3 regions of the Hathewaya limosa genome follow, and region 1 is predicted to be linked to each of the others. Evidence: predicted binding sites of a transcription regulator. Region 1 holds the regulator's gene; each other region holds the start of a gene.
What was found. The regulator Rex, encoded in region 1, represses fermentation and respiration genes when NADH is low (regulators of the CRP and FNR family bind a similar motif). The targets are predictions, from matches to a motif close to ATTGTTAANNNNTTAACAAT.

Region 1 (8,093 bases):
AATTCTTGAATATTAGAAACTTTTTTATCTGTAATTAATATATATGCATCTTCAAGAATAGCTTCCATCTTTTCAGTATCTGTAGCCATATATGGACTTAAGTATCCTCTATCAAATTGCATACCTTCAACAACACTTAATTCAGTTCCCATAGTCTTTGATTCTTCTATGCTTATAACACCTTCATTGCCTACTCTTTCCATAGCATCAGCAATTAATTTACCTATTTCTTCGTCTGCTGCTGAAATAGCTGCAACTCTTGCTATATCTTCTTTACCATTAACTGGTTTAGATAATTTTTTAATTTCTTCAACAGTCGTATCAACTGCCATTTTTATACCTTCTCTTATTAGCATTGGATTTGCACCAGCTGTTACATTTTTTAGACCTTCTCTTATAATAGCTTGTGCTAATAAAGTAGCTGTTGTAGTACCATCCCCTGCTACATCATTAGTTTTTGTTGCAACTTCTTTAACAAGTTGAGCTCCCATATTTTCATATGGATCCTCTAATTCTATTTCTCTAGCTATACTTACACCATCATTAGTAATTAGTGGTGCTCCAAATTTTTTATCTAAAACTACGTTTCTTCCTTTTGGTCCAAGTGTTACCTTTACAGTATTAGCTAATTTATCAACACCTTTTTGCATTGATCTTCTAGCTTCTTCATTAAATAATATTGTCTTTGCCATTATCAAAACCTCCTATTTATTAAACTTTTTAGGATTAATTCTATTATTCTACTACTGCTAATATTTCTGATTGACTTATAATTATATATTCTTGACCTTCAAATTTAATTTCATTTCCTGAATATTTGGAGAATAATACTTTATCTCCAACTTTTAATTCCATTTTAACTTCTTTACCATCTACTATTCCGCCAGGTCCTACTGCTATTACTTCAGCTTCTTGAGGTTTTTCTTTTGAAGCCCCTGTTAAAACAATACCGCTTTTAGTAGTTTCCTCTGCTTCTAATCTTTTAATAACAACTCTGTCACCAAGTGGTCTTATACTCATTTTAAACCCTCCTTAATCAAATCGTTTATATTTATATTTATAACTTAGTAATTTTTATTAGTATCTCTTTGTTAGCACTCATTGATTTAGAGTGCTAATACAATTATTATAGTAATTAATACTAATATTAATATCAACTATGATACTGTTTTAAAATAGACCGTTATCAATAATTTTTTATCAATATTTAAATTTATAAGTATAAATCTTAATATTTCTTTATTTTACTATTATATACTATTTTTAAATGGAATATAAGATATTTTTGTCTTTTTATTCTATTTAAAATGATTATAATATAATAAAAAGACAAAATTAACTCAACTTTATTAATAATCATACTTTTACGAGGTACTTACAATGACTAATTCTAAATTATCAATTAATAAAATATTTACTATTAGAAATATTATTTTTTATTCATCTTTTATATACTGTCTTATAACTTTTAGTATAAATATTACATTACTTTTTAAAAACATATATTATTTTGATATTAAATTTTTAAATCTTGAAAATTTATCTTCTTTATCCTATGAACAATTAAAACATAATTATAACTATCTAATAAATTTTTTATATAGTACTACATATAATTTTAAAATGCCTTATTTTATATCTTCACAAGAAGGAACCACTCATTTTTTTGAAGTAAGAAATGTTATACAAAATATGAATTTAGGTATGTTTATTTTTCTTCCAATTACAATTTATAATTTTGCAAAAAAGTACAAACAAAAGGAATTCAAATTCATACGCAATTTTTCCGTTATTTCATTGATCATTCCCTTTGTTCTAACTATACCCATTTTAATTAATTTTAACTTTACCTTTAAAATTTTTCATAAAATCCTATTTAACAATAACTACTGGCTTTTTGATCCTATAAAAGATCCCGTAATAAATGTTCTTCCTGAAACTTTTTTCTTTCATGAAGGAATTTTTATATTATCAATTTTTTTATTATATTCTTTATTATTTTTTATGATTTACTCTATGAGTTTAAAAAAAAATCAAAAAAAATGAAAGTAAAATTTCTTATTTATTAAATATTAATTTTATTTTCTCTTGCATAATAAAATAAATATTGTTGTGCAAATCCAGAAAGTTCTCCAAACTTTTCTCTTGCAAATATTCGAATTTTAGGCAAAGATACTTCTGGGGCTAGGTAAAAGTATTGCATAGCCCTTTTTACCCATACATCAACTGGAAATGCAGAATATTTCTGCATAGAAAAAAGTATAATACAATCAGAAACTTTGGGACCTACACCGTTAAACTCTTGCATTTTTTTATGACATTCATCATCATTCATTTCTTTAATTTCTTCTAAATTCATTTCACCAGTATATATTTTATTTATAGTATCTTTTAAATACTTAGCTCTAAATCCTGTACTACACCCCTCTAATTCTTCTGTAGTAGCAATACTTAAGCTTTCAAGACTAGGAAACGTATAATAGGTTTTCTCTTTATATTCTAATTTTTCACCCCACTTCTCACTTATATTGCTTATTGCTTTTTTTATCATAGATATTCTATTATTGGCAGATATTATAAAGGATAGTGTTATTTCAAAAGGTTCTTGTTTTAAAATTCTTATTCCTTCTCCAAATTTAATTCCTTCTTTTAAAATAGGATCTTCTCTTAATATATCTTTTATCTTTCCGTAATCATTTTTTAAATCAAAATATTCTTCCCAAATATCATAAAATTCTTTTAAATTTGTATTATAAATAAGCATATTATTGTCTTTTTTATCCACTTCTATAACTTTTTCAAAGGCAACTCCAATATAACTTCCACTTTCAGTTTTGTTCCACCTAAAACATTGACCACACTCAAAAACATTATGTAGATCAAAATTTTTTATTTCTTTAACTATTACTCCATTTTCTATTACTTCTACTGATTCATAATCTCTATACATTTATCCTCTCTCCTAATATAACTATTTTTCACCTTGTATTTACTTATATTTTATCCCTTTACACAAAAAAATTCTCTATTTAAACAAAAATAGTTATCCTTAAATTTTTAAGGATAACTATTTTTATAAATATAATACTCAAATTTATTTACTTAACATCTCATCTATAGCATACGCTGCTTTCTTACCGGCTTCCATTGCCAATATAACTGTTGCCGCACCTGTAACAGCATCTCCACCAGCAAATACTTTTTCTCTTGAAGTCAATCCAGTTTCTTCATTAGCAACTATACATTTTCTTTTATTAATATCAAGACCTTTTGTAGTAGCTGGAATTAATGGATTTGGTGATGTACCTAAAGACATAATTACAGTATCTACATCTAAAATAAACTCAGAATTAGGAATTTCTACTGGTTTTCTTCTTCCAGATTCATCAGCTTCTCCAAGTTCCATTCTTACACATTTCATTCCTTTAACCCAACCATTTTCATCACTAATGATTTCCTTTGGATTAACTAAAAGGTCAAATGTAACGCCTTCTTCCTTAGCATGATGAACTTCTTCAACCCTCGCTGGTAATTCAGCTTCTGATCTTCTATAAACTATATGTGCTTCATCTGCACCCAATCTTAATGCTGTTCTTACAGCATCCATTGCAACATTACCACCACCAACAACTGCTACCTTATTTCCTACTTTTATTGGTGTATCATATCCCTCTTTAAATGCCTTCATTAAGTTTGTTCTTGTTAAGTATTCATTGGCTGAGAATACTCCATTTAAATTTTCTCCAGGGATACCCATAAATTTTGGAAGACCTGCACCAGAACCAACAAATACAGCATTAAATCCTTCATCTTCTAACAATTCATCTATTGTAATAGTTTTACCTATTATAACATTTGTCTCTATCTTAACACCTAATTTTTTAACATTTTCTACTTCATGCTTAACAACTGTATCTTTTGGTAATCTAAATTCTGGAATACCATAAACTAAAACTCCACCTGCTTCATGAAGTGCTTCAAATATTGTTACATCATATCCTTCTTTAGCAAGTTCACCTGCACAAGTCAATCCTGAAGGACCACTTCCTATAACAGCTACCTTTTTACCATTTTTCTCTTTTGTTTCACTAATATCAACATTATGTTCTCTTGTCCAATCTGCTACGAATCTTTCAAGTTTTCCTATAGCAATCGCTTCACCTTTTATACCTAGTACACATTTACTTTCACATTGTAGTTCTTGAGGACAAACTCTACCACAGACTGCAGGTAATGCACTATATTTAGCTATCACCTTAGCTGCTTCTTCAAATTCTCTATTCTTAACATGTTGGATAAATCCTGGAATATCTATACTTACAGGACATTTAGTGACACATCCTGGTTTTTTACAATTTAAACATCTAGAAGCTTCTTTTACAGCCTCTTCTTCAGTGTAACCTAAACATACTTCTTTAAAATTTCTTGCTCTTTCCTTTGGGTCTTGTTCTGAAATTGGAATTCTTTTCATTCTATCTACTGCCATTATTTCGCACCTCCTAAACCACAACCTGATCTTAAAGCATCATTATCTTCTTTTTCTTCAGCTCTATACATAGCTGATCTTCTCATTGCTTCATCAAAATTAACTTTATGACCATCAAATTCTGGACCATCTACACATGCAAATTTTGTTACCCCATCGACTGTTACTCTACAAGCTCCACACATGCCAGTTCCATCAACCATAATTGGATTTAAACTTACTATAGTTTTTATTCCTAACTTTTCTGTAGTTAGGCATACAAATTTCATCATAATCATAGGTCCTATTGCTACAACTACATCATATTTTTTCCCTTGATTATTAACCAATTCTTCTATTAAATTAGTTACTAGCCCTTTAAATCCATATGATCCATCATCTGTTGCTGGATATACGTTTCCTGCTACTGCTTTCATTTCTTCTTCCATTATTAATAGCTCTTTATTTTTAGCGCCTATAATAACATCTGCCTCTACTCCATGTTCATGTAACCATTTAACTTGTGGATACACTGGTGCTGTTCCTAATCCACCTGCTACAAATAATATTTTTTTATTTTTTAATTCTTCTATATCTTCACTTATAAATTCAGATGCTTGTCCAAGTGGACCAACAAAATCTTCAAAGTAATCTCCTTCTTTATAATCCATCATTCTCTTAGTTGAACATCCTATTGCTTGTACTACAATAGTCACTGTACCTTTTTCAGAATTATAATCACAAATTGTTAAAGGTATTCTTTCACCTTTTTCATCCATTTTAACTATAACAAATTGACCTGGCAAAGCTGATTTTGCTACTTTTGGAGCCTCAACATCCATTAAAAAGATCTGAGGAGCTAATTGTTTTCTTGCAACAATTTTAAACATTTTCATTCCTCCACACCTAAGTTTTTTAGTAAAAATTATAACCATTGATTAGATTTTAAATCAACATAATATTAAAATTATAAAGATTTTCTAAATACTTAATTAGAAAAATAACTAATATTAATATATTAATATTAGGAAATAAATAACGATATTTTACGCTACTTATCCCTGTCCTTTTATCTGAAAGCTTCCTTAAATCTTTTATAAAAAAATTAAGTTTCTTCTTCGATGACCAATTATGGTTCTCTCCAGGGCGGTGTCCAGTTATTGTTCAATAACCTGAAAGTTTCTGAATAATCTATAGCGACTTATTATTCGTTTCTTCTTCGGTTACTCCAAAAGGAGTATCTCCAACAACCTTCATTCACTCTCATTATAAAATTTAAAATTGTTATATATTTCACCTTTTATACTCATTTTATAATCTTATAAATATTTAGTCAATAATGAGTATAAAAATTCAAAATAAATCTTTAGAAAATTCCCATGAATTTTACTAAAGATTTTTATTTAATTTACTGGGAATCTTCACAATCATTTAATAAACATGTCAATGTAAGTAAACTTTCACTTAAATGAACATTTTCTACAACTACATCTTCAGGTACCTTAAGGTCTACTGGTGCAAAATTCCAAATACCTTTTATGCCACAGTTTACAAGTAACTCACAAATTCCTTGTGCGCTTTCTCTGTTTACACATATAATTCCTATTTCTGTAGGATTTTCTTTTAAGTAATGAGTTAAAGAATCTATATCTTGCACTTCTATATCTCTTATCTTCAATCCTATAAGTTTCGGATTTCTATCAAAGATAGCTCCTATTCTAAATCCCATTTTTTGAAAATTATCATAATTCGCAACTGCCTGACCTATATTACCTGAACCAATTAAAACCATATTATATACTTGTTTTAAGCCTAAAATTTTACTTATTTCTTCATATAAGTCTTTTACATTATACCCATATCCTTGTTGACCAAAATCCCCAAAACAATTTAAATCTTGTCTAATTTGTGACGCTGTGAAACCAATTTTTTCGCTTAATTCTTTTGATGAAATTCTATCTACTTCGTTATTTAACAATTCATTTAAATATCTATGATATTTAGGTAATCTTTTAATAACAGCCATAGATATATTAGCTTTTTTCCTTTCCACGCGAACACCTCCCTTAAACCATTATAAAATAATTTATTAACAACACAATTACTATAATATTATTATCTAATTGGAGTTATTGTCAAGTGTTATAATATACTGTAATGTAAATTTTAACACATTGTAACCTTTATTTCCTATATATATAGTTATATAATAAACATCTTATAATTATATATACTAATTATGCATAATTATGTATGTTAACTAATTCTTAGTGACTAAAACTGAAGAGTTAGATATAATATTATATATGTTAATAGAATGAAGGTGAATAAAATGATTGTACTTAGTTGCAAAGAAATTAGTAAAAGTTACGGTATAGATGTGATTTTAAAAAGTGTTACATTTAGTATAAATGAAGGTGATAAACTAGGTTTAGTTGGTTCTAATGGTGCTGGTAAATCTACTTTATTTAAAATTTTGACACATTCTCTTGAACCAGATAATGGTGAAATATTTATAGATAAAAGTAAACAATTAGGTTATTTGTCTCAGCATCTTTCACTAGAATCTGAAAATACTATTTTTGAAGAAATGTTAAGGGTATTCGATTCTTTAATTAAATTAGAAGACAAGTTAAAAAAGTTAGAAGAAGAATTAAATTCTCCTTACGATGAAGTAGATGAAAACCATTATAATAACTTAATTAAAACTTATACTACAGCACAAGAAACTTATGATATAAAGGGCGGATATACATATAAAGCTGAAATATATAAAGTTCTATATGGATTAGGTTTTGTAGAAAATGATTTTAATAAAAAAATTAACATTTTAAGTGGTGGGCAAAAAACACGTGTTGCTCTGTGCAAGCTATTACTTACCAATCCAGAAATTTTATTATTAGATGAACCTACAAACCATTTAGATCTTGATGCTATAGAATGGTTAGAAGAATACTTAAAATCTTATAAAGGAACCATTATCGTAATATCCCATGATAGATTTTTCCTAGATGCTATAACAAATAGAACTTTAGAACTTATTAATGGAAAAATCCAAGACTACAATGGAAATTATACTAAGTTTATAGAACTTAGAAAAAAGAACTTTGAAATTCAACAAAAAGCTTTTGAACAACAACAGGAAGAAATTAAAAGACAAGAAGAAATTATAAAACGTTATAAGTCTTTTAACAGAGAAAAAAGTGTTAGAGCCGCTGAAAGCAGACAAAAAGCTTTAGATAAAATTGAAAGAATAGATGCTCCTGATAAAGAAACGAAATTAAAACCATTTACTTTTAAAACAGATCTTACAAGTGGAAATGATGTTTTGATTGTAGATAAACTTTCTAAAAGTTTTGGAGAAAAAACTTTATTTACAAATTTAAATTTAAAAATTAATAGGGAAGAAAAACTTGCACTTATTGGTGAAAATGGTAGAGGTAAGACTACTTTATTTAAAATAATTATGGACTTTATAAAAGCTGATGGTGGAACAAAATGTTTAGGAAGAAATGTAGAAATAGGATATTATGATCAGGAACAATCTAATTTAAATCTTAATAAAACTATTTTAGAAGAAGTATGGGATGATTTTCCTGAATTAACCATGACTGAAATTAGAAGCGCC
Region 2 (8,093 bases), on a different contig from region 1:
TGAAAATAAACTTTTAAATAACACTATAAAGGAATTAGAAAGTTCTTTAAAAAATATAAATAAAAATAAGTAGATTTGAAATTTTACCTTCTTATAAATTATATGATTTTATAGGAAGGTATTTTATTACAAATAGTTTCTATGTTTTGAAATCTTTGTTATAATGATATCAAGCAAAGAATTAGTTAATATATCTGAGTTTTGATCAAGCATATAATCTCTATAATTAATGTTAGATAGGTAATAAAGTCTATTAAGGACTAATTAAAGATTAAAACTTTTATTATACAATGTACATCTAAATAAAATGTATAAAAGATATATTATTATAAGTATATAAGGTTAGTAAAAATGTATATCTTAATTAGATAACATTTTAGTAATAAATAAGATAACTTGTAAGGGGGAGTACTTTTGAAAAAAGATTTTGATTTAAAATTAAAAGAGTTTAAAGAGTATTTAACAAAAATTCATTATCTTTCATGTGCTACTAATGTCTTATATTGGGATGCTAGAGTGTACATGCCTAGAAAGGGATCAGATTTTAGAAGCAATGTTTTAGGATACTTATCAGGGGAGTTATACAAGTTACAAACATCACCTAAAATACAAGAATTTATAGAGTACTTTGATCCAATAAATGATTTAGATGTAGTTACAAGAGCTATGGTAGACAATGTTAAATTAGAATATGAAAAAACAAAAAAAATTCCAGAAGATAGATTTACAGAGTATAATATTTTAGTTTCAAAGTCAGAAAATGCTTGGAAAGAAGCTAAGGATAATTCAGATTTCACCATTTTTCAACCATATCTTGAGAAAATAGTAAATTTTCAAAAAGAATTTATAGGTTATTGGGGATATAAAGATAATAAATATGACACATTATTAGATTTCTTTGAACCAGGAATAACTGTTGAAAAATTAGATAAAGTTTTTAGCGAAATGAGAAATTCTACAATAGAATTACTAAATAAAATAAAAAATAGTGATGTAAAAATAGATAAGTCTATTCTTACTAAAAAAATTGATATTGAAAAACAAGATAAATTCTCAAAAGATGTATTAACACAAATGGGATTTGACTTTGATGCAGGTAGATTAGATCAAACTGAACATCCATTTACAATAGATTTTGGAAATAAGGATATAAGAATAACTACTCACTACTTTGAAGATAATTTCATAATTGGAGGACTATTAGGTAATGTTCATGAAGGTGGACATGGAATATATGAACAAGACATACCTGATGACTTAGAAGGAACTTCACTTAATACTGGTACTTCTATGGGAATTCATGAATCACAATCTAGATTTTATGAAAATATTTTAGGACGTAGTAAAGGATTCTGGACTTATTTTTATCCAATACTTCAAGAACAAATTGAGGAATATAAAGATATAGATTTTAATGAATTTTATAAAGCTATAAACCTTGTTGAACCATCACTTGTAAGAACAGAATCAGATGAACTTACTTATGGACTTCATATAATCATAAGATATGAACTAGAAAAAGCTCTTATAAATGATGAAATTCAAGTAAAAGATCTTCCAGAAATATGGAATAAAAAATATAAGGAATATCTAGGTGTGGAACCTAAAAATGATGCTGAAGGAGTACTTCAAGATGTTCACTGGGCTGGTGGCTCTTTTGGATACTTCCCAAGTTATGCACTTGGTAATCTATACGGAGCTCAATTCTTAAAGAAAATGGAGAATGATATTCCAAATTTAAATGACAAAATAGAAAAGGGTGAATTAGAAGTAGTCCACCAATGGTTAAAAGAAAATATTCATAAATATGGAGCTGTTTATAAGCCAACTACACTTATTAAAAAAGTTACTGGTGAAGAATTATCAGCTAAATATTTTATAGATTATTTAAATGATAAATATAAAGAAATATATGAATTAAGCTAAATAAATTAAGAGGAGAGTGTATAAAAACTTTAAGTATTTTTATCACTCTCTTTGTTTATTTATAATTTGTAAGATAATCTTTAAAAATTTCTTCTGAAGCTATTTTACTACTATTTAAAACCATAGATACTCCTGCACCAGGATGAATTGAATCTCCTACAAAATATAATGATTTTATAGTAGAGAGCTTACATTGTGGCCTAAAAAATGTACTTTGAGTTAGTGTATGACTTAATCCAAAAGCTGAACCATAATAATTATTAAATTTTTCTTTAAAATCTTTCGGTGTTAAGTAATTTTCATAGATTATATTTTCTTTTAAATCTTCTAAACCTTTGATAGTTACAAGATTTTTTAAAATTAATTCTCTTAAATATAAAATAGTTTTTTCGTCCCATTTAATATTAGTAAAAGATAAATTAGGTACTCTTAAAACTACATTTAAGCATTCATATCCACTTTTACACATAGATGAATCAATTCTGCTAGGCGAATAAATATATAAGCAAGGATCCTTTGGAAGGTAACCTTTAAAAGCACTTTCTATATTTCTTTTAAATTCTTTTCCTATAATAATATTGTGTACGTTTAGAACATTGTATTTTTTCTTTAATCCTAGATACATAATAAATGTAGAACAGGAATATTTCATTTTTTTAAGTTTTTTACATGTATAGTCTTTTTTTAAGTTATTATCTTTTATAAGATTTTTCATTGTATATGAAAAATCACTATTACATACAACTATGTCACAGAGTTCTTTTTCTTTTTCTGTTTTAATACCAAAAGCATTTCCTTTATTTATTAGTATTTCTTTTACTTCTTTTGATGTTTCTACAATACCTCCCATTTTAAAAAATATGTTTTTTAATGCATTAACATATGAATATAATCCTCCCTTAATATAATATAATCCTTGTAATTGAGAGATCATAGGTATTAAATTATATATGCTTGAACCATTAAAAGGAGAGATACCTACGTACATACTCTGAAATGCCAGATAATTAGCAAGATCTTTATTTTTTATATATTTTAAAATATTGTTGTAAGCTGAAGAAAAAGGATAAATATATAAAACTTGTTCTATATATTTAGAATCTAAAAGTTTTTTATTATTTATAAATGAATTATTTAAGAAGAATTTATCTGCTATATAATATTTTTTATAAATCTTACTTAAGAAATGTAGATATCCTTCCATATCTTTATTTGAAAAACATTCCAAAGTTTCTGCTAATTTCGGCAATTTAATTGAAAAATTATAAGAACGATTATTAGTAAAAAATACTTTGTAGATAGGATCTAATTGTATTATATTTAAATAATTTCTATAATCTTCATTAATGTCTTGGAATAATTGTAAGTACGATTTTGGTATCATTATTAGAGAAGCTGTTAAATCGAAAATGAAATTTTCATTTTTTAGTATACCTAGTTTACCACCGATATAATTTTGCTTTTCTAAAATTTTCACATTAAATCCTTGATTTAAAAGCCTTATACCTAAACTTAATCCTCCAATTCCTGCGCCTATGATTATAACTTTTTTACTCATAAAGTCTCCTTTTTTACAAAAATTAATCATAAATATCAATAATTAGTATGCTCCAAAGATATATTTTTTAAACTAATAAATTGATAAAAATATATATTAAATTACATATTAAAACATAAGTCAAAATAAAAATAAAAAATATTTTTATTTACTTCATAAAACGACAGATTATTACGATAAATTTCTATATAATTAAAACAAGGATATATTATAAAAATTTCACGAAGATTATAAGGATTTTCATGTGAAAATAATTTTTTATAATAATCAACCTTTAAATAAAACAAAAAAAGTTCATAATAAGCTTTTAAAAAGGATATAATCTTTATATATGCTTGTTAATAAAAAAATAATCCCTTTTTAAAACTTTACTAAAATCATCGAAAATGATATTCTAGAAATGAATAAATAGGTAATTTGTATATCTATAAACTAAGATGTTAATTAATAACTATTTATTTAGGCTGTTCATTGATTTATTACTTTAAAATTAGGAATTGTTTTTTTATAAATTAAATGTATTCCTAACTAAATAAAAAATAATCAATGTTACTATATGTTATATTTATAAAATCATTATATTTAGGGGGTGTATGTTGTGGGAGTTATTTATAAGTTTCCATTAAAGATGCATGTAGGTGCACCAAATACTCCTTTAGTTTCAAAAGGAGAAGAAGTTCAAAGAGGTCAATGTATATCAGAACCTAAAGGATTAGGCTCAAAAATTCATTCAAGTGTATCTGGAAAGATTTTAGAAGTAACTGAAAATGAAATAATCATAGATGCATACGAAAAACAGTCAGAAGATTTTATAAAAATTAAAAAGTGTGAAAATATATTAGATACTATATATGAGGCTGGTATAGTAGGTGCTGGTGGAGCAGGTTTTCCTACACATGTAAAATTAAAGGTTAATATACCAGATGGATATGTTGTAGCTAATTGTGCTGAATGTGAACCTACTCTTCATCACAATATAAAAATGATAGAAGAACAACCTGAATTACTTGTAAATGGTATCAAATATGCTATGGAAGCAACTTCATCTAAAAAAGCCTATATAGGTATTAAGGCAAAACATTCAAAAGCTATACAAGTGCTAAAAGAATTTTTGCAAAATTGCGAAGGATGCGAAAATATACAGGTAAAAGAATTAAAAGATATGTACCCAATGGGGGAAGAAAGAGCTTTAATTCATGAAATATTTGATATATGGCTAAAACCAACACAACTACCTCTAGAAGCTAATTGTGTTGTTCTAAATGCGGAAACTTTAGCCAATATTACTAGAGCAGTAGAAGAAGGTAAGCCAGTAATAGATAAAGATTTAACAATAGCTGGAAAATTAAATGGTGGCAATACTCCTCATATTTTATTCCAAGTTCCTGTTGGAACAAGCATTAAATCTTTAATTGAAAATTGTGGTGGAATAAATGGAGAATATGGAGAGTTACTTATAGGTGGGCCTAATACAGGAAGTGCTGGAGATTTAGAAACTTCAATAGTAACAAAAACTTCTGGTGGTGCATTAGTTACAATACCATTTCCAAAGTATGATGGTCCATTAGGATTACTTGTATGTGCCTGTGGAGCCAATGAAGAAAGACTTAGAGATATAGCTAAAAAAATGGGTTCCACTGTAGTTGGAGTTACTAAGTGTAAAAATGTAGAAGAAATAAAAGGAAACAATAAATGTAAAACACCGGGTAATTGTCCTGGACAAGCTGCGGGAATTATATATCTAAAGAGTAAAGGCGCTAAGAGAATTTTAATTTCTAATTGTAGTGATTGTTCAAATACTGTTATGTGTTGTGCTCCTAAGATGGGAATTCCTGTTTATCATCATACAGATCATGTTTTCAGAACAGTGGATTATCCATTAACAAGAAGACTTCCAATGGAAGATAAATAAGGGGGAATGTAATTATGTCAATGAGCAAAGAACAAGCTGAAGAATTAAGAAATGAATTAGCTGTAGTTTGCTGTAGAACAGAAGAAGGCACAATAATTTCTTCATCAAATTTAGAAGATCCTGCAATATTTCCAGACATGGTTGATTCAGGACTTTTAAATATTCCTGATAACTGTTACAAAATAAAACAAGTAATAGGTGCCAAACTTTTAAAGACAATAGATTCTCTTACTCCTTTGACTCCTGAATTATTAGAGGGAGCTAAGGAAGATGATGAGTGCAATGAAGAAGAATGCAAAGAAGAAGTTATAGAAAGTTCTACGACTGAAATTTGTAATGATACAAATTGTACTTGTGAAATCAAGGAACAAGAAGGGGTTATAAAAATAAGAATAGAAGAAGGTAAGGGCATAGATATAGAACTTCCTTTATAAATTCTTAATTTAAATATAATAAATTGAAGATAAGGAGGGATGATTGCCATGTCAATGAGTGAAGAACAGGCAATGGAACTAAAAAACGAATTAGCAGTAGTTTGTTGTAGAACAGAAGAAGGCACAGTAATTTCCGCATCAAACTTAGAAGATCCTGCAATATTTCCAGATATGGTTGATTCAGGACTTTTAAATATCCCTGATAACTGTTACAAAATAAAACAAGTAATAGGTGCTAAACTTCTAAAAACTATAGATTCTCTTACTCCTTTAACTCCCGAACTATTAGAAGGGGCTAAGGAAGGAGAAAATCAAGAAACAAGTGAAAATAAAGAATTGACAGAACCTTTAGAAAAAGCAGTTCTAAAATATAATAAATTATCAGGTGATACAATAGGTATTACTGATTTAGAAAATCCAATGAACTTCGCAAAATTAGAAGATTCATTACTTATAAAATTAGATGATAATGTATTAACAAGAAAGGATGTTATTGGCAAGGTATTAAAAAATGATACTGTAGCCTTAACTCCTATAACTCCATCATTATTGGAAGGTTTCCAGGAGAGTGCTGAAATGAAAAACGAACAGAAGATAGTAACTTGTAACAATAAAACTTTGAGAATTAAAATTGCAGAAGGAAAAGGTATTGATATTGAAATACCTTTAAATGGAGTTTCAACTACACAAAATGTAACTACTACTCCTATGATCAAGGCTGAAGATGCTGTTATATCAAATGTTAAAACAGTAGAAACACCTAAAAAAGAAAAGATTTTAAGAACTCTTACTAGAAAGCATTATAAAATTGATAAAGTAGTTGTAGATGCAGAAACTACTAAAATAGATGGAACAACTCTTTATATTAGAAAAGATGTTTGTCTTGATGCATTACAAGCAAGTGAACTTGTAAAAGATATGAAAATAGAAATAATTACTCCTGATAAGTATCATACTTACAGTGAAACAATAATGGATGTCCAACCAATAGCTACTAAAGAAGGAGATTCAAAATTAGGAACTGGGGTTACAAGAGTTTTAGATGGCGTAATTATGATGGTTACTGGAACTGATGAAGATGGTGTACAAATAGGTGAATTTGGTTCTTCAGAAGGATATTTAGATGAAAATATTATGTGGGGAAGACCAAGCTGTCCAGATAAAGGTGAAATCTTTATAAAAACACAAGTAACTATACAAGCTAAAACTAACATGGAAAGAAGAGGCCCTATGGCTGCTCATAAGGCAACTGATGTTATAACTCAAGAAATAAGAAATGCTTTAAAAGAAGTAGAAGACGAAACTTTAGTTGTAAATACAGAAGAATTTAAACATGTTAGAAGACCTGGAAAGAAAAAAGTTGTTATAGTTAAAGAAATAATGGGACAAGGTGCAATGCATGATAACCTAATATTACCTTTAGAACCAGTAGGATTTATTGGAGCTCAACCAAACGTTGACCTAGGTAATGTACCTGTAATGCTTTCTCCATTAGAAGTTGCAGATGGTGGAATTCATGCTTTAACTTGTATAGGACCAGCATCTAAAGAATGTTCTAGACATTACTGGAGAGAACCTCTTGTTCATGCTGTATTAGAAGATGAAGAATTAGACCTTTGTGGTGTATTATTTGTTGGAAGTCCTCAAATCAACTCTGAAAAATTCTATGTATCAGAAAGAATGGGTATGATTGTAGAAGCATTAGATGTAGATGGTGCTTTTGTTACAACTGAAGGATTTGGTAATAACCATATAGACTTTGCAAGTCACATTGAACAAATAGGTATGAGAGGTATATCATGCGTGGCATTCTCATTCTGTGCAGTTCAAGGTGCATTAGTTGTAGGAAATAAATACATGAAATACATGATAGATAATAATAAATCAGAAGCTGGTATAGAAAATGAAGTATTAGGATGCAATACTCTATGTCCTGAAGATGCTGAAAGAGGTATTGCTATGATTAAAAATGCTATGGCAGGGGAAGAAGTAAAAACTCCTGAAAGAAAATACAATAAAAATGTAAAAGAAAATAACATAGATGCAATAGAAAAATCTACTAATACTAAAATAGATAGAGTTAAAAACGAAACTTCAATACCAATGAGTAAAAAGAGACAAGAAAAATATTCTTAGAAGGTAAAATAAAATGGATCTAAAATTCGGTGACAAAATAATAGAAATGCAAGGAATCATAGTAGAAATACATGATGGATGTGTTGCAATAGACTTAAAAGGAAGATTAGGTTATATAAGAATTCCT
Region 3 (8,093 bases), on a different contig from region 1:
CTATGAGCCCCTACGTATGCTTGTATTTTAACAGGATCAAACTGTTCTACTTTTTCTGTTAACTCCTTAGCTAGTGTATATTTTATTCCTAGTCTAGAAGCAAATCTATATGCTATTAATTTACCACCAGACCAAGTTCCAATAATCATACCTACTATGTTTGTCCACAATGTTGTAGAAAATACTTTTTCTCTATTTTTTTCCTCTGTATAACAACTTAAATACGGAGATAAAATTGCATCAAACATGCAAACACCTATCATAACTACTGATGCTGCAATAGCAACTATAATTACAGATTTACTTCTAGTTAATGCTAGTATTCCTACAATAAAAGCTATTGGTGACATCATTAAAATCTTTTTATATCCCAATTTAGGAACCAATAATAATAATGCTGCACCACCACAAAAACCAACACCCATAATAATTGACATACTTGCAGCTATTCCTTTGGTAACTTGTGATGCATCTAAAAACGTTACCATTGTATCTAAAGTAACCCCACTTAAGATACCCAAAAATGCATAAGCTATAATAAACATCCAGCTATTGAACTTACTTCTTTTTTCATCATTCATACTTTTTCCTCCACACTTAATTTCCTATTTTATTAAGTTTAAAGATATAACTCTTATCGCTCTAATAAACTCGTCAGAAACAATATTATCTACAAGAAAAAATATCTTTTAACTTTTAAAAGTAAAATAACTATTTTTTTATGTTTCTTAATAAAACTTAACCTTTTAATTACTATTAAATAATGGATTCATTAAAAAATTAATTAGACGTCTAAATTAATCCTAATTAAAAATATAAAATAATTATTAACTTAACAGTAAAAATTATTTTATCCCCTGTAAGATATTATGAAAAAATAATGTAAATATTCCTTAATTTTTATACCAAAATGATATTTTATTGAAAACAAAAGAGAATGGATAAAATTTCTCTTAATCCACTCTCTTTATCTAAAAGTTACTTTAATTTAAAATGCTTTCCTTAGTATTTCCTTTATTTCTTCTATAGAAGGCTGTCTTGGATTTACTATTGTGCATTGATCCTCAAAAGCCTCATCTGCAATTTTATCTAGTTTATCTTCAAATTCTTCTTTAGTAACTCCACACGCTGATAAACTATTTAATTGATTTATTTCTTTCATAAGATTTCTTACTGCATTAGCAAGACTCTTAACACCTTCTTCTGGTGTTGCACATGGCAATTCTAAAAGTTTAGCTATTCTTTGATACTTCTCTGGTGCTTTATAGTAATCATATTTAGGGAATATAGTAAACTTAGAAGGATGTTGAACTCCATTATATTCGATAACATAAGGTAATAAAATGGCATTTGCTCTTCCATGAGGTATATGGAATGCTGATCCAAGCTTATGAGCTATACTATGATTTACTCCTAAAAAGGCATTTGTAAACGCCATACCTGCCATACATGAAGCATTATGCATTTTTTCTCTTGCCTCTTCATCTAAGCCATTTTTATAAGCCCTTGGTAAATATTTAAATACCATTTCTATTGCTCCCAATGCTAATGCATCAGTATAATCCGTTGCCATTACAGATACATACGCTTCTATAGCATGTGTTAATACGTCTAATCCTGTATCTGCTGTTACTGACTTTGGAACAGTCATAACTAATTCTGGGTCAAGAATCGCTACATTTGGAGTTAACTCATAATCCGCTAATGGATACTTAATGTTGTTCTTTTTATCTGTAATTACTGCAAAAGATGTTACCTCAGATCCTGTTCCTGAAGTTGTTGGTATCGCTACCATCTTAGCCTTTCTACCCATTTTAGGAAATTTAACAGCTCTCTTTCTAATATCCATAAATCTTAGCCTTAATTTTTTAAAATCTACATCTGGGTATTCATAGAAAAGCCACATTCCCTTAGCAGCATCCATTGCTGAACCTCCACCTAGTGCTATAATAACATCTGGTTCAAAGGCTCTAATTTCTTCTGTACCTTTCATAACTGTCTCTATAGATGGATCTGGTTCTACATCTAAGAATATATTCACATGAGCTCCTGCTTTATTTAGATGGTACATTATTTTATTAACATATCCGAATTTATCCATAGCTCTATCTGTTACTATAAATACCTTTTTAGGACCTATCTCTTCTAGATATCTAAGTGATCCAACCTCAAAATAAATTCTTTCAGGAACTCTAAACCATTGCATATTAACTCTCCTCTTTGTAACTTTTTTAGTGTTTATAAGATTTAATACCCCAACATTTTGAGTTGTTGAATTTTTACCCATTGTTCCACAACCTAAAGTTAAAGATGGATTAGTATAGTTATAAATATTACCTATAGCACCTTGTGATGAAGGTGAATTTACAATAATTCTTCCAGCCTTTAGTCTAACTGCAAATTTTTCTACAACATTATTATCATTTGAGTGAATTACGGCCGAATGTCCAAGTCCTCCAAATTCAATCATTTTTTCACAGATATTAATACTATCCTCTGTATTTTTTCCTATAAATAATGATAATATAGGACTTAATTTTTCCCTTGATAATGGGTAATTAGGACCGATTCCATCTAATTTGGCTACTAATATTTTAGCATCCTTAGGTACCTTTATTCCGGACATTTCTGCAATCTTAAATGCACTTTGGCCAACTATAGCTGGATTCATTGAATTTCTTTCTTTATCTATAGCAAAGGCTTCTACTTTCATCATTTCTTCATCATTTAAGAAATAACAATGATTGTCTTTCATTAATTGTATGGCTTCATCAGCTATTTCTTTATCTAAAATTACGCCTTGTTCTGATGCACAAATAGTTCCGTTATCAAAAGTCTTACTCATAATTAGATCATGTACAGCAGTTTTAACTTTTGCTGTTTTTTCTATATAACAAGGTACATTTCCTGAACCTACTCCTAGTGCTGGCTTACCTGTTGAATATGCACTTTTAACCATTCCTGGTCCGCCTGTTGCAAGAACAATATCAACACCTTCATGAAACATTAACTCCTTTGATGCTTCTATAGAAGGATGCTCTATCCATTGTATACAATCCTCTGGTGCTCCTGAACTAATAGCAGCGTCCCTAACAATACGAGCTGCTTCTATACTACACTTTTGTGCTCTTGGGTGAAAACTAAAAATTATAGGATTTCTTGTTTTCATCGCAATTAAACATTTAAATATAGTAGTTGAAGTTGGGTTAGTTGTTGGTGTTACACCTGCTATAACACCTATTGGTTCGGCGACTTCTATATAACCTTCTTCATTATTTTCTGAAATTATCCCAACAGTTTTTAGATTTCTAATATCATTATATACGTACTCTGAAGCAAATATATTTTTAGTTATTTTGTCTTCATACACACCCATTCCGGTTTCTTCCACAGCCATTTTAGCTAACTTTCTATGAGCATCTAAAGCTTCTTCAGTCATATTTTTAACTATGTCATCTACAGTTTCTTGATCTAGTTTTAAAAATTTTTCATAAGCAACTCTAGCTTTTTTTACTAAGGTATTAATATTTTCTTTAACAGTACTCATTAAATTTCACCCTCTATTTCGTTAAATAATTAACTATCTTTTCTTATAATATCATATTCATTTTTTTTTGCAATAGTTCCTTGTTATTTTTTTATCATTGTGTGAAGTTTTTATATTTCTTCTGTATTATTATTATTTTTATTGTATTTTTTATACCTAATCTTAAAACATCCTATTATGTAATATATTAAATATATTTTTCACTAATTTAGGATACATTATAAACATAGATTTAATTTTAACTAAAGTTATATTTAGAAGCGGGTGAACATATGAATTATAGTAATGAAACATTTATTATATCTAAAAATTTAGGTTCTAATACTAAACTTTACAGATATCTATCTTTAAGTTGTTTTTTAGAATTTGTAGAAACCAAAACAACATATCTCTCAAACCTGAATGCTTGGGAAGATATATGGGAATTACCAGCAAAACATAAAATGCCTATAGAATTTAGTAATAACTTATATGGTCAATGCTGGAGCCTTGAAGGTATATCTGATGCACTTTGGAAAATTTACGCTAAGGGAAAGGAAGGTATTTTAATTCAAAGTTCAGTTAATAAATTTCTTTCAATAAAACAAATTGATGCGGCTATGTTATCTCCTGTAATATACTATGATAACTTAGAAAGAGCATTACAAAAACTAGATACTTTAAAAGGCCCTGAAAAAACTTTTTATCATGGTTTACTAAAGAGAAAAGCCTTTCAACATGAGAAGGAGGTTCGTCTGATTACTTATGTAAAACCAGATAAAATTGACTCTATACCTAAAAGTATATCTATAACACTTAATCCTTTCGACTTTATAGAAAATATATTTATAGATCCTCGAGCTAGCAAATGGTACGTCAAAACTATTCAATCTTATTGCTCTCATGTTGGATTTAGCATTACCCCTCAACAATCAGATTTATTATAATATTGTTTTTTAATTAACATTTTATATACAAATAATTTTATAAAGTTTCATTTAATTTGTTGCTTTTTTAACAAATCGGTGTTAAACTATTAACAAATGAAAATTAACTTCTTTATAAATTAACTAAAAATTACAACATATTGTGAAATAATTTTGGGGAGGTATTTAATATGTGGGAAAAAACTATTTCAATAAATGAAATTGCTGAAATTAGAGGAAAGTCAACTATTTACTTAGGTGTTGGTGCTATCAAAAAGATATTTGACATTACTAAAGAATTAAGTAAAAAAGGTATTTCTAAAATTTTAGTAATAACAGGAACATCTTCTTTTAAAAGAACAGGCGCATGGGATTATGTAGAAAAGGCTTTAAATGAATCTAATATAAAGTATGAATTATACAGTAAAATAACTGCCAATCCAACAACAACACATGTTGATGAAGCAACTAAACTTGCATGTGATTTAGGTGCTCAAGCTATTATAGCTATTGGTGGAGGAAGTGTTATTGATGCCTCCAAAGGAGTTGCTATAATGACTCAGTATGGTAATAAAACCTGTGCTGAGTTAGTCCAATATGAATTTACTCCTGATAAGGCACTTCCTGTAATAGCTATAAACACAACTCATGGTACAGGAACTGAAGGAGATAGATTTGCAGTTATTAGTTTACTTGAAAAGAAATATAAGCCTTGTCTTGCTTATGATCTATCTTATCCACTTTATTCAATCGATGATCCTGGATTAATGACTGGGCTATCAAAATACCAAACAATGTATACTTCAATAGATGCCATGAATCATGTTATTGAAGCCGCTACTTCTACAGTTGCAAATCCTTATTCTATATTACTTGCGGAAGAAACTGTAAGATTAATTGCAAAATATCTTCCAATTGCCATAGAGGATGGTTCAAATTTAGAGGCTAGATATTATTTAACTTATGCATCATTAATAGCTGGTATAGCTTTTGATAATACATTATTACATTTAACTCATGCACTTGAACATCCATTAAGTGCTGTTAAATCTGATTTAACTCATGGATTAGGACTAGCAGTTTTAGTTCCTTCAGTTGTTAAATACACTTATAAAGAAAGACCTGAAGTATTAGCATCAGTATTATCTCCTATAGTTAAAGATCTAAAAGGTGAAAAATCTGAAGCTCAAAAAGCTTGTGATGGATTAAAAGCTTGGTTACACGAAGTTGGTGTAACAGATACACTAACAACTTTAGGATTTAACGAAGGTCAAGTTAATGAATTAACAGATCTTGCTTTTAATACTCCTAGCTTAGATTTACTACTTAGTTGTTCACCTGCAAAGGCAACTAAAGAACTTGTAAGTACTATTTACAGAGAATCTCTTTAATTTCTAAGTTAATATAAACTATATATAAAAATAAAAGTTATCCTTTAAAAATAGGATAACTTTTATTTTTATAGTAAGTAAATTTCATTATGTTCATTGCTTAATTAAACTTAATATATATGGAAATTTATGTTTATAATGTATACAATTTTAAAATTTATTTACATAAAGTTCTTTATCTCACTCCTGTTTTTTCAGAATTTAATTTATATTATATGTTATAATACATATATAAATAATAAAAAATGGAGAAATTGCGATATGGCAGTAAAAATTTTAACAGATAGTACAAGTTACTTACAAGAAAATATAAAAAAAGAATTAGATATAGAAGTAATTTGCTTAAATGTTGCCTTTGACGATGAAAATTTTAAAGAAACTGATATAGATAATGGATCTTTCTATAATAAGATGGATAAAAAAGGCATACCTATTTCCTCTCAACCTTCTGTTGGTGAGATTTATGATAAAATGAAAAAAATAATAGATAATGGTGACAGTATTGTTTGTGTACTTATATCATCTGAAATGAGTGGTACATATGCAACCGCACATATGGTTAAAAATATGATTTTAGATGAAAATCCAAATGCTAAAATTGAAATAATAGATTCTAGATCTAATTCTATGCAATTAGGTTTTGCTGCATTAGTTGGTGCTCGAGCAGCAAAAGAAGGTAAATCTATACAAGAGATAACAGAAATTATAGAAAGTAACATTAAAAAGAGTAGATTCTTATTTATCCCAGATAACCTTGAATATTTAAAAAAAGGTGGAAGAATCGGTGGGGCAAGTGCCTTAATTGGAAACTTCCTAAAAATAATTCCTATATTAACAGTAGAAAATGGTAAAACTAGTGTGTTAACAAAAGTTAGAACTAAGGGTAAAGCTATTAAAACTATGGTTGATAAAATGTTAAGTGATATAGAGAATTATGGATTAGGAGAAATACTGGTTCATCATATAAATTGTTATAATGAGGCAGAAGAACTAGTAAAACTTATAAAAGAACATATTGATATAAATATTTCTATATGTGATATTGGACCTGTTATAGGATTACATGTAGGACCTGGGGCTATAGGTATAGTTTATTATACTCAAGACAATCTAAGATAGTTAACTTTGTAAACATCTTGTAACCCCATTTCAAAAAAAATTATATTATAATATCATTAGCTAAAACCTTGTAAGGTAATTGCAGTTACCAATATGCCCATATCGCTGCAATTACCTTTTTTATTTTATTCTTTATTCCATAATAAAAAAAGCTATCTTAAAAAAGATAGTTTTTTTTATTATAAACGGTTTTTACACATATATTAACATGTTTATCACAATTTTTCTAAAGTTATCAACATATTTATTAACAATTTTTGTGGATAACTTTATTTTAAATAAAATACTCTCTTTAACTATTTTTGAAATAACAAAAATAATTATACATATTATCACATCTTCTAATCATATATATCAACAAAGTTATGAATGTATATTAATATTATGAATTACACCTTTTATATATAATTATATTTACAATTTATTTTTACAATTTTTTAGTAAAGGTATATAATTTAATCAATTATCATTTCTAGTGGTGGTGAAATTATGAAACATTTATTTGTTGTTAATCCCGTAGCAGGTAAAGGTAAGTCATTATCATATATAAGTAAAATACATGAATTATTCAAATTTAATGATGATAATTACATAATAGAAATAACAGAGAAAAAGGGACATGCTATTGATTTAGTACGAAAATATGTACAAAAGAATGATTATAGAGTATATGCCATTGGCGGTGATGGAACTGTTAATGAAGTTCTTAATGGCCTAGTAGATAGTAATAGCTCTCTGGCTGTAATTCCTTGCGGCACTGGTAACGATTTTGCACGTACCCTAATCCCAGATTACAAATTACATACAGATATTTTACAACACACGATAATGGGTTATGAAAAATATATAGACCTTGCAAAAGCTAACGGAAGATACTTCATAAATATCTCTTCTGTAGGATTCGATTCAGAAGTTATATATAATGCTCGACATTTTAAAAAATCAAAATTTATTCCTAGTGGACTTGCCTATATTTTAAGTCTATTCTATACCCCATTTATCTTCAAAGCACTTAATATGGATATAAACATAGATGGTCAAGAATTTATACAAGAAAACCTACTATTGGCTGCATCTAATGGCAAATGCTATGGAGGGGGTATACCTATTGTTCCTCATGCAAATATTGAG

Region 2: prdC (proline reductase-associated electron transfer protein PrdC) is a predicted target of Rex. The motif match lies at 3,819-3,838, and genes of this name have one in related genera.
Region 3: adhE (bifunctional acetaldehyde-CoA/alcohol dehydrogenase) is a predicted target of Rex. The motif match lies at 3,627-3,646, and genes of this name have one in related genera.

Annotation. Positions count from the first base shown of each region.
Region 1 is NZ_JAUSWN010000001.1:163,189-171,281, reverse strand. Features, by position in the region: gene groL (chaperonin GroEL) at 1-692, opposite strand, end outside; gene groES (co-chaperone GroES) at 736-1,020, opposite strand; gene QOZ93_RS14045 (TIGR01906 family membrane protein) at 1,381-2,046, shown strand; gene QOZ93_RS00760 (DNA-3-methyladenine glycosylase family protein) at 2,066-2,950, opposite strand; gene gltA (NADPH-dependent glutamate synthase) at 3,095-4,486, opposite strand; gene QOZ93_RS00750 (sulfide/dihydroorotate dehydrogenase-like FAD/NAD-binding protein) at 4,486-5,355, opposite strand; glycine riboswitch at 5,517-5,620, opposite strand; gene QOZ93_RS00745 (redox-sensing transcriptional repressor Rex) at 5,874-6,518, opposite strand; gene QOZ93_RS00740 (ABC-F family ATP-binding cassette domain-containing protein) at 6,798-8,093, shown strand, end outside.
Region 2 is NZ_JAUSWN010000003.1:57,162-65,254, forward strand. Features, by position in the region: gene QOZ93_RS02610 (BfmA/BtgA family mobilization protein) at 1-73, shown strand, start outside; gene QOZ93_RS02615 (carboxypeptidase M32) at 415-1,926, shown strand; gene QOZ93_RS02620 (phytoene desaturase family protein) at 1,982-3,484, opposite strand; gene prdC (proline reductase-associated electron transfer protein PrdC) at 4,083-5,396, shown strand; gene QOZ93_RS14055 (sugar transporter) at 5,411-5,830, shown strand; gene prdA (D-proline reductase (dithiol) proprotein PrdA) at 5,879-7,966, shown strand; gene QOZ93_RS02640 (CBO2463/CBO2479 domain-containing protein) at 7,980-8,093, shown strand, end outside.
Region 3 is NZ_JAUSWN010000018.1:48,691-56,783, forward strand. Features, by position in the region: gene QOZ93_RS10630 (MFS transporter) at 1-581, opposite strand, end outside; gene adhE (bifunctional acetaldehyde-CoA/alcohol dehydrogenase) at 989-3,547, opposite strand; gene QOZ93_RS10640 (DUF2971 domain-containing protein) at 3,820-4,473, shown strand; gene QOZ93_RS10645 (iron-containing alcohol dehydrogenase) at 4,644-5,843, shown strand; gene QOZ93_RS10650 (DegV family protein) at 6,105-6,962, shown strand; gene QOZ93_RS10655 (diacylglycerol/lipid kinase family protein) at 7,452-8,093, shown strand, end outside.